Regions from separate parts of the Streptomyces sp. NPDC052020 genome, predicted to be linked through region 1. Evidence: riboswitches for the same ligand, from Rfam matches in the RefSeq annotation. Region 1 holds a riboswitch; the other holds the start of a gene.

Region 1 (5,062 bases):
CGTCGCCGCCTTCGGCGGCACCACTCCGCTGGTCACCGAGGCCCTCGTGGACGCCACCGGCAACGACATGGTGCCGGCCTTCTATCTGATGGCGGCCGGGGTGGTCGGACTGATCACAGTGAGGTTCCTGCCCGAGAGCGCCCAGGTGCCCCTCAACGGCTCGCAGCCGATGGTCGGTTCCCGGCGGGAGCTGCGGGACCTGATCAGGACGTCCAAGGAGCTCTATCACTTCTCCAAGGAGCGCTCCACGACGCGGTGACGGGCGCGCCTGCCGGGAGCCGAGCAGCACCCCCGAAGGCCGGCGGAGCCGCGCCGACCGGTGACCGGTGCGAGCGGTCACCTCGGCGGGCGGCTGGTCCCCGAGTCGCCGCCGACGCGCCACCGGGTGCGGTGTCCGGCCCGCTTTCCCGGCCGGCCCCCGCCCGCGGGCCGTGCGCGCCCTGCCGTCACGGCCAGGCTGCCGCGGTTCAGTCGGGCTCGGGGGCGTGCGGGCTCGTCGAGGGCGGCTCGGCCGGGCGTTCCCGGCCGCCGTCACGGCCGGACGCCACCACGACGAGCAGACCCACCACGACGGCCACGGCGGCGGCCCGGCCGGCGGCCCGCACCGCCCAGCCCGGCAGCGACACGCCCTCCCCCCGCCTCGGCGCGCCCAGCCGCTCGGCCCGCCGGGCGGGCCGCAGCAGACGGAGCGACAGCAGGACGGCGACGGGCAGTTGCAGCAGCCACAGCACGGTGCGCGGCCACTCGCCGTACCAGACGTTGGTGCCGTAGAGCAGGGTGTGCCACACACTCAGCACGTACACGACGATCACGAAGCGGTGCAGCCGCCGCCAGGTGTTCGCCCCGATGCGGTGCCGGACGTAGAACAGCAGCCCGAGCGGAACCGCCAGATACAGAGCACCCTGCCCCAGCGGAATGGCGATGCGGCCGGTGCCCGAGTCGTACCAGCCGGGCACGAACGTGTCCGCGAAGCCCGCCCAGAGCCGCTCGGCCCACGCCAACCGGGCCTCATACCGTACGAGCTCGGCGGCGAACATCAACGCGTGCGCGAACATCAGAGCCATCGTCGTCAGGCTCGTGGTGCGGTGCCAGCGTTCCAGGACCTGCCGGGAGACCGTCGGCCGGGCCGGGCGCGGCCCCGACAGCAGCAGGCCGAGCATGACCGTGCCCCAGGCCCACAGCAGGCCCGACCAGCCGAACGCCTGGCTGAGCAGGTACATCCAGTAGGTGCCGGCGTCGTCCATGAACGGCATGACCGCGACCGTCGCCGAGTCACCCGACTCCACGCGCGCGTACAGGAACGCGAAGACGGCCGCGGTGACCAGGACCGCCGCGCTCGCGTCGGGCAGCGCGGCCCGCAGGTCGGCGCGCAGGACGCCGCGATCGGCCGGGCCCCGGTCACGGGCGGGCGGCGGGGTCGTGCCGTCGTCCTCGGGCGTCGTCTCTGGCAGCATCCTGTGCCTTCCGGGGCGCGGGACACCGACGGGCGGTGTGCGCGTGTGATGGGAGGAACCAGTGTGGCCGAAACCGCCGGGAATACGGAGGCCACATCCAGCCAGAGTGGCTGCTGGGAGTCGGCTGAGCCGCCCCGGGGTCCTGATGCCCGCACATGGACCGATCACATTCGGACAACCGGCGACGCACCCCCTGCCGCGGGAGTGCGAGCCACCCTACGCTGTGCGTGCAGTCGGTTCGTGCCTCCCGTCCGACCGGACTCCGGGCGGCGCGAGGCAAGGGGGAACCCGGTGGGAATCCGGGACTGTCCCGCAGCGGTGAGTGGGGACGAAAGCCGTCAACGGCACTGGGCCCGCATCCGGTGGGGGCCGGGAGGCGACGGCCGGCAAGCGCCCGCCGGTTCCCCGGTGGGCGAGCCCACGAGTCCGAAGACCTGCCACTGCGCCCGCACCTGACGTGCGGGCTGTGCACGGTGACCTCGAGGACTGGGTCGGCGGTACGGACGGCTCGTACGGCGTACGCTGCGCCGCGCCTCCTTCCCGGCCCTGACGCGGGGCTCGGAACCACGAGGAGGACGTGTCCGTGACCGCGCGAGTTCCCGTCATCCGTGCCGGATGCCGGCCGGCCCGCTCTTCGACGGACCGGACCGGACGGTGCTGACGCCCGCCGGGGCGGCCCGTGAGGTGCGGTGCCCGCCGGGCCGCACGGTGTCCGGCGTCTGCCACGGCACCCTGGGCGAGCTGTACCAGGGTCCGCTGCGGGCGGGTGCCGAGCCGGACATCGCCGTGGTGTCCTTTCCCGTGGACCGTCATTCCTGGGTGCACTTCACCCCGGGGACGGGTTCGCCGGACCCGCTGCCCCTCGGGGAGAAGTCCGCGACGGCGGCCCGGCTCTTCCTGGAGCACTTCGGGCTCACGCTGCCGCCGGGCCGCTGGAGCGCCTGCTCCGAACTGCGGGTGGGCGTGGGGATGGCGAGTTCGACCGCGGACATCGTGGCGACACTGCGCTGTCTGTTCCGGCTGTTCACCCTGCCGTACGACCCGGACGTGGTCCTCGGCGTCCTGGCGGCGATCGAGCGGGCCGACAGTGTCTTCCTCGACGAGTTCGCGCTCCACCTCAGCGGCCGGCACCGGGTGATACGGCGGCTGGGCACGGACATCGGTTTCCACACCGCGTACATCATCGAGCCCGGGACGGTGGACACCGCCGCCGTCACCGATCTGCTGCTGGAGCACTACCGGCGGTACGGGGAGGAGTACGAGCGCTGCCTGGCCGATCTGCTGAAGGGCTTCGCCTCGGGGGACCCGGCGGCCGTCGCCCGGGCGGCCACCGCCAGCGCCGCCCTGTCGCAGAGCGTGCTGCCCAAGGCGGCGTTCGACCGCATGCTCGCCCACCGCGAACGGTTCGGCGCGGACGGCGTCTTCGTCGCCCACACGGGCTGCCTGATCGGCTACCTCTTCCCCGGCCGCCTCGACGCCGGCCTCAAGTCGGACCTGTCCGCCTTCTTCCACTCGCTCGGCCACCAGTGTTCCTTCGCCCAAGGAGGCTACGGGTGATCCACCCCCACATCGCCGACGCCCTGAAGGTTCCCGATCTCGTCCGGCTCACCGACGGCCTCGTCCTGGTCCGGTTCGAGTCGATGAAGATCTACTCGGCGCTCGCCGCCGTCCGCCACCTCCTGGAGCGGGGCACGATCCGTCCGGGACAAACCCTGATCGACAGCTCCAGCGGCATCTACGCCTACGCCCTGGCGCTCGCCTGCCACCGCTACGGCATGCGCTGCCACATCGTCGCGTCCACCACCGTGGACACCACCACCCGTGCCCAGCTGGAGGTCCTCGGCGCCACCGTGGAACAGGTCAGACCCTCCGAAAACCTCAAGCTGGACCAGGAGTTACGGGTGCGGCGGGTGACGGAGCTCCTCGCCGACCACCCCCACTGGCACTGGATGCGCCAGTACCACGACGACGTCCACTACCTCGGCTACCACGAGGTCGCCGACCGGATCACGACCACGTTTCCCGCGACCGCGCTGACCGTCGTCGGAGGGGTGGGCTCCGGAGCGTCGACGGGCGGCATCGTGGAGCGCCTGCGCGCCACGGACCCCTCGGTGCGGCTGGTCGGCGTCCAGCCCTTCGGAAGCGTCACGTTCGGCAGCCAGGAGCACCACGACCCGGAAGCGATCATCGCCGGCATCGGGTCGTCCATCGCCTTCGACAACGTCCGCCACCACCTCTACGACGCCCTCCACTGGCTGGACTTCAGCCACGCCATGTCCGGCACGATCGCCCTCCTGCGCGACCACGCCGTCTTCGCCGGGCTCTCCACCGGCGCCGGATACCTGGCCGCGGCGTACGAAGCCCGCCGCCACCCCGACCGGCTGCACCTGGTGATCGGTGCCGACACCGGGCACCGCTACGTCGAGCGTGTCTTCGCCCGGCACACGGAAGCCCTGGACCCCGCCGCGTTGAAACCCGTCGAGGTCTCCGCACCCGAGGAGATGTCCATGCCCTGGTCCACGATGGCCTGGCGGCGTACCGCCCGCCCGGCGCACGGGAAGGGGCGAGCGGCATGAGCGTCGTCTGCCTGGAGTCACTCACCTTCGGCCTCGGACACCTGGTGCGCGCCGCCGACGCGCTCGGTGAGCGGCTGACCCTGCTCACGCGCGACCGCTCTTATTACACGTACGAGCTGGAGCGGCTGGGGGCCGGTGCCCTCGACCTCGTGGAGACCGACACCTTCGACGTGGAGCGGGTGGCGGAACTGCTGCGCCGGACTCCCGGACTGCGCGGCCTGATCAGCTCCACCGACACCTGGACGCTGGTCGGCGCGGAACTCACCGACCGTCTTGGCCTGCCCGGGCTCGATCCGGCCGTACTGCGGCTGACCCGGGACAAGGCGGCCGTACGCGGCCGCCTGCACCATGCCGGGCTGACGCGCGGACGGGCCGTGGAGGTCGCCGGCCCCGGCGCGCAGCTGCGGGGGTCGCTGCTCAAGGATGTCGGTCTGCCCGCCGTCCTCAAGGACACGGCGGGCACCGGCAGCCAGAATGTCTGGCTGGTGCGCGATGAGCCGGAGCTGGACGCGGCCCTGGACGAGGCGGCCGGGCGGGAGCTGAAGGGACGGCTGTTCGCGGAGCCGTACTTCAGCGGGCCGGTGTACAGCGCCGAGACCCTCAGCTGGGCGGGCCGGACGCGGCTGCTGGGCGTCTCCAGCCGGCTGATGTCACCGGAGCCGCGTTTCCGGGAGGAGATCACGGCGTTTCCCGTGGCTTTCCCCGAGACTCGGCGGGCGTCGCTGGAGCGGTGGCTCGGTGAGGTGCTGGCGGCTATCGGCTACACCGACCGCTTCGCGCACGTGGAGTTCGTACTGACCACCGGCGGCCCGGAGGTCGTGGAGGTCAATCCCCGGATCGGTGGTGCCCTGGTCGGCGAGGGCATGTGCCGGTCGCTCGGCGTCAACGTGTACGAGGCGATGATCGAGGCCGCGCTCGGCCGCCGCCCCCGCCTGATGGACATGGAGCTGCCCGGCGGTCCGGCCGTCGCCTTCGTCCTGGGCTACCCGGCCGAGCCCGGGGTGTTCACCGGCGTCGCCGGGCTGGACCGCC
Region 2 (5,062 bases), on a different contig from region 1:
CAGTAGACGTAGGCGAAGGCGCCGTAGAAGAACAGGCCCTCGATGCACGCGGCGAAGCAGATCAGGTTGAGCAGGAAGCGGCGGCGGTCGGCCTTGGTCTCCAGCCGGTCGATCTCCTCCACCGAGTCCATCCACCGGAAGCAGAACTCGGCCTTCTCGCGGATCGAGGGGATGTTCTCCACGGCGGCGAACGCGGCCGTGCGGTCCTCCGGGTCGGGGAGGTAGGTGTCCAGCAGCGTCAGATAGAACTGGACGTGGACGGCCTCCTCGAAGAGCTGCCTGCTCAGATACAGCCGCGCCTCGGGGGAGTTGATGTGCTTGTACAGGGTCAGCACCAGGTTGTTCGCCACGATCGAGTCACCGGTGGCGAAGAACGCGACCAGGCGGCCGATGAGGTGCTGCTCGCCCGGCGTGAGCCTGGCGAGGTCGGCGACGTCGGAGTGGAGGTCGACCTCCTCCACGGTCCAGGTGTTCTTGATGGCGTCCCGGTAGCGCTCGTAGAAGTCGGGGTAGCGCATCGGGCGCAGCGTCAGCTCGAAGCCCGGGTCGAGCAGGTTCTGGGTGCGGGGGGCGGCGGCGGTGGCGCCGGCGGGAGTGCTGGTCATTACTGGCAGGCCTCGCAGGACTCGGGGTTTTCCAGGGAGCAGGCGACCGCTTCGGGGTCGGCGGCGGCCGGTACGGGGACGGTGGCGCGGGCCGCGCGGGCGATCCGGGTCGCCGGGCGCGAGCGCAGGTAGTACGTCGTCTTCAGCCCGGACTTCCAGGCGTAGGCGTACATCGAGGAGAGCTTGCCGATGGTCGGCGTCTCCATGAACAGGTTCAGCGACTGCGCCTGGTCGAGGAACGGGGTGCGGGCGGCGGCCAGGTCGATCAGGCCGCGCTGCGGGATCTCCCACGCCGTGCGGTACAGCCGCCGGACGTCCTCGGGGATCCAGGCCAGGCCCTGTACCGAGCCGTTCGCCTCGCGCAGCGCCTCGCGGGTGCGGGCGTCCCACACGCCGAGCCGCTTGAGGTCGTCCACCAGGTAGGAGTTGACCTGGAGGAACTCGCCGGACAGCGTCTCGCGCTTGAAGAGGTTGGACACCTGCGGCTCGATGCACTCGTAGACGCCCGCGATGGAGGCGATGGTCGCGGTCGGGGCGATGGCGAGGAGCAGGGAGTTGCGCAGGCCAACGGCCGCGATCCGCTTCCGCAGGGCCGCCCAGCGCTCCGGCCAGGCCAGGTCGGTGTCGTAGTGGTCGGGGTGGAGGACACCGCGGGCGGTACGGGTCTTCTCCCAGGCCGGGAGCGGGCCGTCGCACTCGGCGAGGGCGGCGGACGCCTCGTACGCGGCGAGCATGATCCGCTCGGCGATCCGGGTGGACAGCCGCTTGGCCTCGGGCGAGTCGAAGGGCAGGCGCAGCTTGAAGAAGACGTCCTGGAGGCCCATCGCGCCCAGGCCCACCGGACGCCACCGGGCGTTGGAGCGGGCCGCCTGCGCGGTCGGGTAGAAGTTGATGTCCACGACCCGGTCGAGGAAGGTGACGGCGGTGCGGACGGTGGCGTCCAGCCGCTCCCAGTCGATGTCGTGGGCGTCCGGGTCGACGAAGGCGCCGAGGTTGACCGATCCCAGGTTGCAGACGGCCGTCTCCCCGTCGTCGGTGACCTCCAGGATCTCCGTGCAGAGATTGGAGGAGTGGATGACGTGGCCGGGCTCGGCGGTCTGGTTGGCGGTGCGGTTGGCGGCGTCCTTGAAGGTCATCCAGCCGTTGCCGGTCTGGGCGAGGGTGCGCATCATCCGGCCGTACAGCTCGCGGGCCGGGAGCGTCTTCCTCGCCAGCCCCGCGGCCTCCGCCGTGCGGTAGGCGGCGTCGAACTCCTCGCCCCACAGGTCGGCCAGCTCCGGCACGTCGGAGGGGGAGAACAGCGACCAGGGCTCGTCGGCGTTCACACGGCGCATGAACTCGTCCGGCACCCAGTGCGCGAGGTTGAGGTTGTGGGTGCGGCGGGCGTCCTCGCCGGTGTTGTCGCGCAGCTCCAGGAACTCCTCGATGTCCGCGTGCCAGGTCTCCAGGTAGACCGCCGCCGCGCCCTTGCGCCGGCCACCCTGGTTCACGGCCGCCACGGAGGCGTCCAGGGTCTTCAGGAACGGCACGATGCCGTTGGAATGCCCGTTGGTGCCGCGGATCAGCGAACCCCGGGCGCGGACGCGGGAGTAGGCGATGCCGATGCCGCCGGCGTGCTTGGACAGGCGGGCGACCTGGTGGTAGCGCTCGTAGAGGGAGTCCAGCTCGTCCTTGGGGGAGTCCAGGAGGTAGCAGGACGACATCTGGGGGTGGCGGGTGCCGGAGTTGAACAGGGTGGGGGAGGACGGCAGATAGTCCAGGCGGCTCATCAGGCCGTACAGCGCGGCCACTTCCTCCAGCGCGCGGTCCGTGCCGTCCTCCGCCAGCCCGGCGGCGACCCGCAGCAGGAAGTGCTGGGGCGTCTCGATCACCTTGCGGGTGATCGGGTGGCGCAGCAGGTAGCGGCTGTACAGGGTGCGCAGGCCGAAGTAGCCGAAGCGGTCGTCGGCGCGCGGGTCGGCCAGCGCGTCCAGACGGCCGGCGTGGCGGCGGACGAACGCGGCGGTGCGGTCGGCGATCAGCCCCTCGCGGTGGCCGGTGGCGACGGACTCGGTGAACGCGGTGACGCCCTGGGAGGCGGCCTCGGCGCGGATGCCGAGGGTCAGCAGCCGGGCGGCCAGCTTCGAGTAGGCGGGGTCCTCGGCGATCAGGCCGGCCGCCGCCTCCGTGGCCAGCTCGCGCAGCTCCGTCTCGTCCGCCCGCGCGGACCGGCCGCGCAGCGCGGCGGCGGCGACCCGGCCGGGGTCGGCGTCGGGGAGGTCGGCGGTCAGCTCGGTCAGGGTCCGCAGCAGCGCGGCACCGGGACCGTCGTACTCCGGCTGGATCGCTGAAGCCGGGTCGGCTGGCGCGATGGTCACGTGAGGCACTCCCTCGCTCGGCACGGGGCCTTGCGCGGGGCAGGGGGCAGCTCACGAGCGCACGCGGCGCCGCGTCCACCGGCCCATTCCGCGAGGCCCGGACGTCATGGCACACGGGCCGGACGGCTCGTGCGCACTGCCGGCAGGTCCTCGGACTGGCTCGGTGCGCGGATGCGGTTTCTGCGGAGAGGCAGGCATACGGGCATGAGTACACCGTTGCGGGACAGTTCCGGATTCGCACCGGATTCCCCTGCGGCGACAGCGAGCACGAGCATACATCTTGTGCCGGGCCCCGGAACCACCCCCAGATGTTGTGTCGTCGTGAGGGCGGCGTGGGTCGGCGCGGCAACGGCAACGGGCCGCCGGGTTTCCTCCGGCGGCCCGTGTGCGGGGTGCGGGTGCGGGCGTCAGTGCGCCGCGCCGGCGGTGGCCGGCGGCAGCTCCGTCTGCACACCGGGGTCGCCGGCGTCCGCCGTGTAGTCCTCCGGGCGGGTCTCGTCGACGCCGTCCGGTGCCTTGACCGCCCGCAGGACGACCGTCAGGACCACGGTGACCACCACGTTGAGCACGAAGGCGGTCAGGCCGATGTAGCCGATCTCACCGATGCCGGGGATCTCCTTGGCCGAGCCGCCGAAGTGCTTCTGCGTCGGGGAGGCGACACCGTAGGCGGCGACCGTGCCGTACACCATGCCGACCGCCCAGCCGGCCAGCAGCGCCCAGCGGTGGAACCAGCGCGTGAACAGGCCGCCGACCAGGGCCGGGAAGGTCTGGAGGATCCAGATGCCGCCCAGCAGCTGGAAGTTGATCGCGACCGTCTTGTCCATCGTCAGGACGAAGACGAGCGCCCCCACCTTCACCAGCAGCGACACCAGCTTGGAGACCTTGGTCTCCTGCTCCGGCGTCGCGTCCGGCTTGATGAAGTCCTTGTAGATGTTGCGGGTGAACAGGTTCGCCGCCGCGATCGACATGATCGCCGCCGGGACGAGGGCACCGATGCCGATGGCCGCGAAGGCCACGCCCGCGAACCAGTCCGGGAACATGTCCTCGAACAGCTGAGGGATCGCCAGCTGCCCGTTGCTCACCTTGATGCCGGCCGCGATCGCCATGAAGCCGAGCAGCGCCAGCAGGCCCAGCATCAGCGAGTACAGCGGCAGGATCGTGGTGTTGCGGCGGATCACCTCACGGCTGCGCGAGGACAGCGTCGCGGTGATCGAGTGCGGGTACATGAACAGCGCGAGCGCGGAGCCCAGCGCCAGCGTGGCGTACGTCCACTGGCCCGCCTCGCCCGGTGCCAGGGCGCCGCGCGGCTGGCCGGTGGCCGGGTTGGTCTCGGCGAAGGCCTCGCCCGCCTTGGCGAAGATGTCGTCGAACCCGCCCAGCTTGATCGGGATGTAGATGATCGCCACCGCGATGACGATGTAGATCAGCGCGTCCTTCACGAACGCGATCAGCGCGGGGGCGCGCAGGCCCGACGAGTAGGTGTACGCGGCCAGCACACCGAAGGCGATCAGCAGCGGCAGGTCCTTGATGAACCAGTTGGTGTCCTCCCCGCCGCCGACGCCCATCACGTCCAGCACCGCCTGGATGCCGACCAACTGGAGCGCGATGTACGGCATCGTCGCCAGGATGCCGGTCAGGGCCACCGCCAGCGACAGCCCCTTGGAGCCGAACCGGCCGCGCACGAAGTCCGAGGTCGTCACATAGCCGTGCTTGTGCGAGACCGACCACAGGCGCGGCAGGAAGGTGAAGATCAGCGGGTAGACGAGGATGGTGTACGGCACGGCGAAGAAGCCGGAGGCGCCCGCCGCGTAGATGGCCGCGGGCACGGCGACGAAGGTGTACGCCGTGTACAGGTCGCCGCCCAGCAGGAACCATGTGATCCAGGTGCCGAACGACCGCCCGCCCAGGCCCCATTCGTCGAGGCTGTGCTCGTTCTCGGCCTTGCGCCAGCGGGCCGCCAGGAAGCCCATGACGGTGACGAGCAGGAAGAAGAAGATGAAGACGGCGAGTGCGACGCCGTTCACGCCGTCCTTCACCGGCCGGCACCTCCCCGGCGGGCGCGCTGGTCACGCTGCCACAGCTTGTAGGCGATCATGGTCA

Evidence for each region. A riboswitch is a leader RNA that binds a small molecule or an ion and turns the genes downstream of it on or off. The one in region 1 is predicted to bind cobalamin.
Region 2: it holds a riboswitch for cobalamin, as region 1 does, so the genes downstream of both, AB0L74_RS02590 (ribonucleoside-diphosphate reductase subunit alpha) here and AB0L74_RS18685 (hypothetical protein) in region 1, are expected to answer to the same signal.

Annotation. Positions count from the first base shown of each region.
Region 1 covers NZ_JBFAWY010000016.1:60,153-65,214, reverse strand. Annotated here, with positions in the region: gene AB0L74_RS18695 (MFS transporter) at 1-259, shown strand, start outside; gene AB0L74_RS18690 (ferric reductase-like transmembrane domain-containing protein) at 468-1,454, opposite strand; cobalamin riboswitch at 1,733-1,890, shown strand; gene AB0L74_RS18685 (hypothetical protein) at 2,070-3,011, shown strand; gene AB0L74_RS18680 (cysteine synthase family protein) at 3,008-4,030, shown strand; gene AB0L74_RS18675 (ATP-grasp domain-containing protein) at 4,027-5,062, shown strand, end outside.
Region 2 covers NZ_JBFAWY010000002.1:149,759-154,820, reverse strand. Annotated here, with positions in the region: gene AB0L74_RS02595 (ribonucleotide-diphosphate reductase subunit beta) at 1-605, opposite strand, end outside; gene AB0L74_RS02590 (ribonucleoside-diphosphate reductase subunit alpha) at 605-2,962, opposite strand; cobalamin riboswitch at 3,086-3,250, opposite strand; gene mctP (monocarboxylate uptake permease MctP) at 3,370-4,998, opposite strand; gene AB0L74_RS02580 (DUF3311 domain-containing protein) at 4,995-5,062, opposite strand, start outside.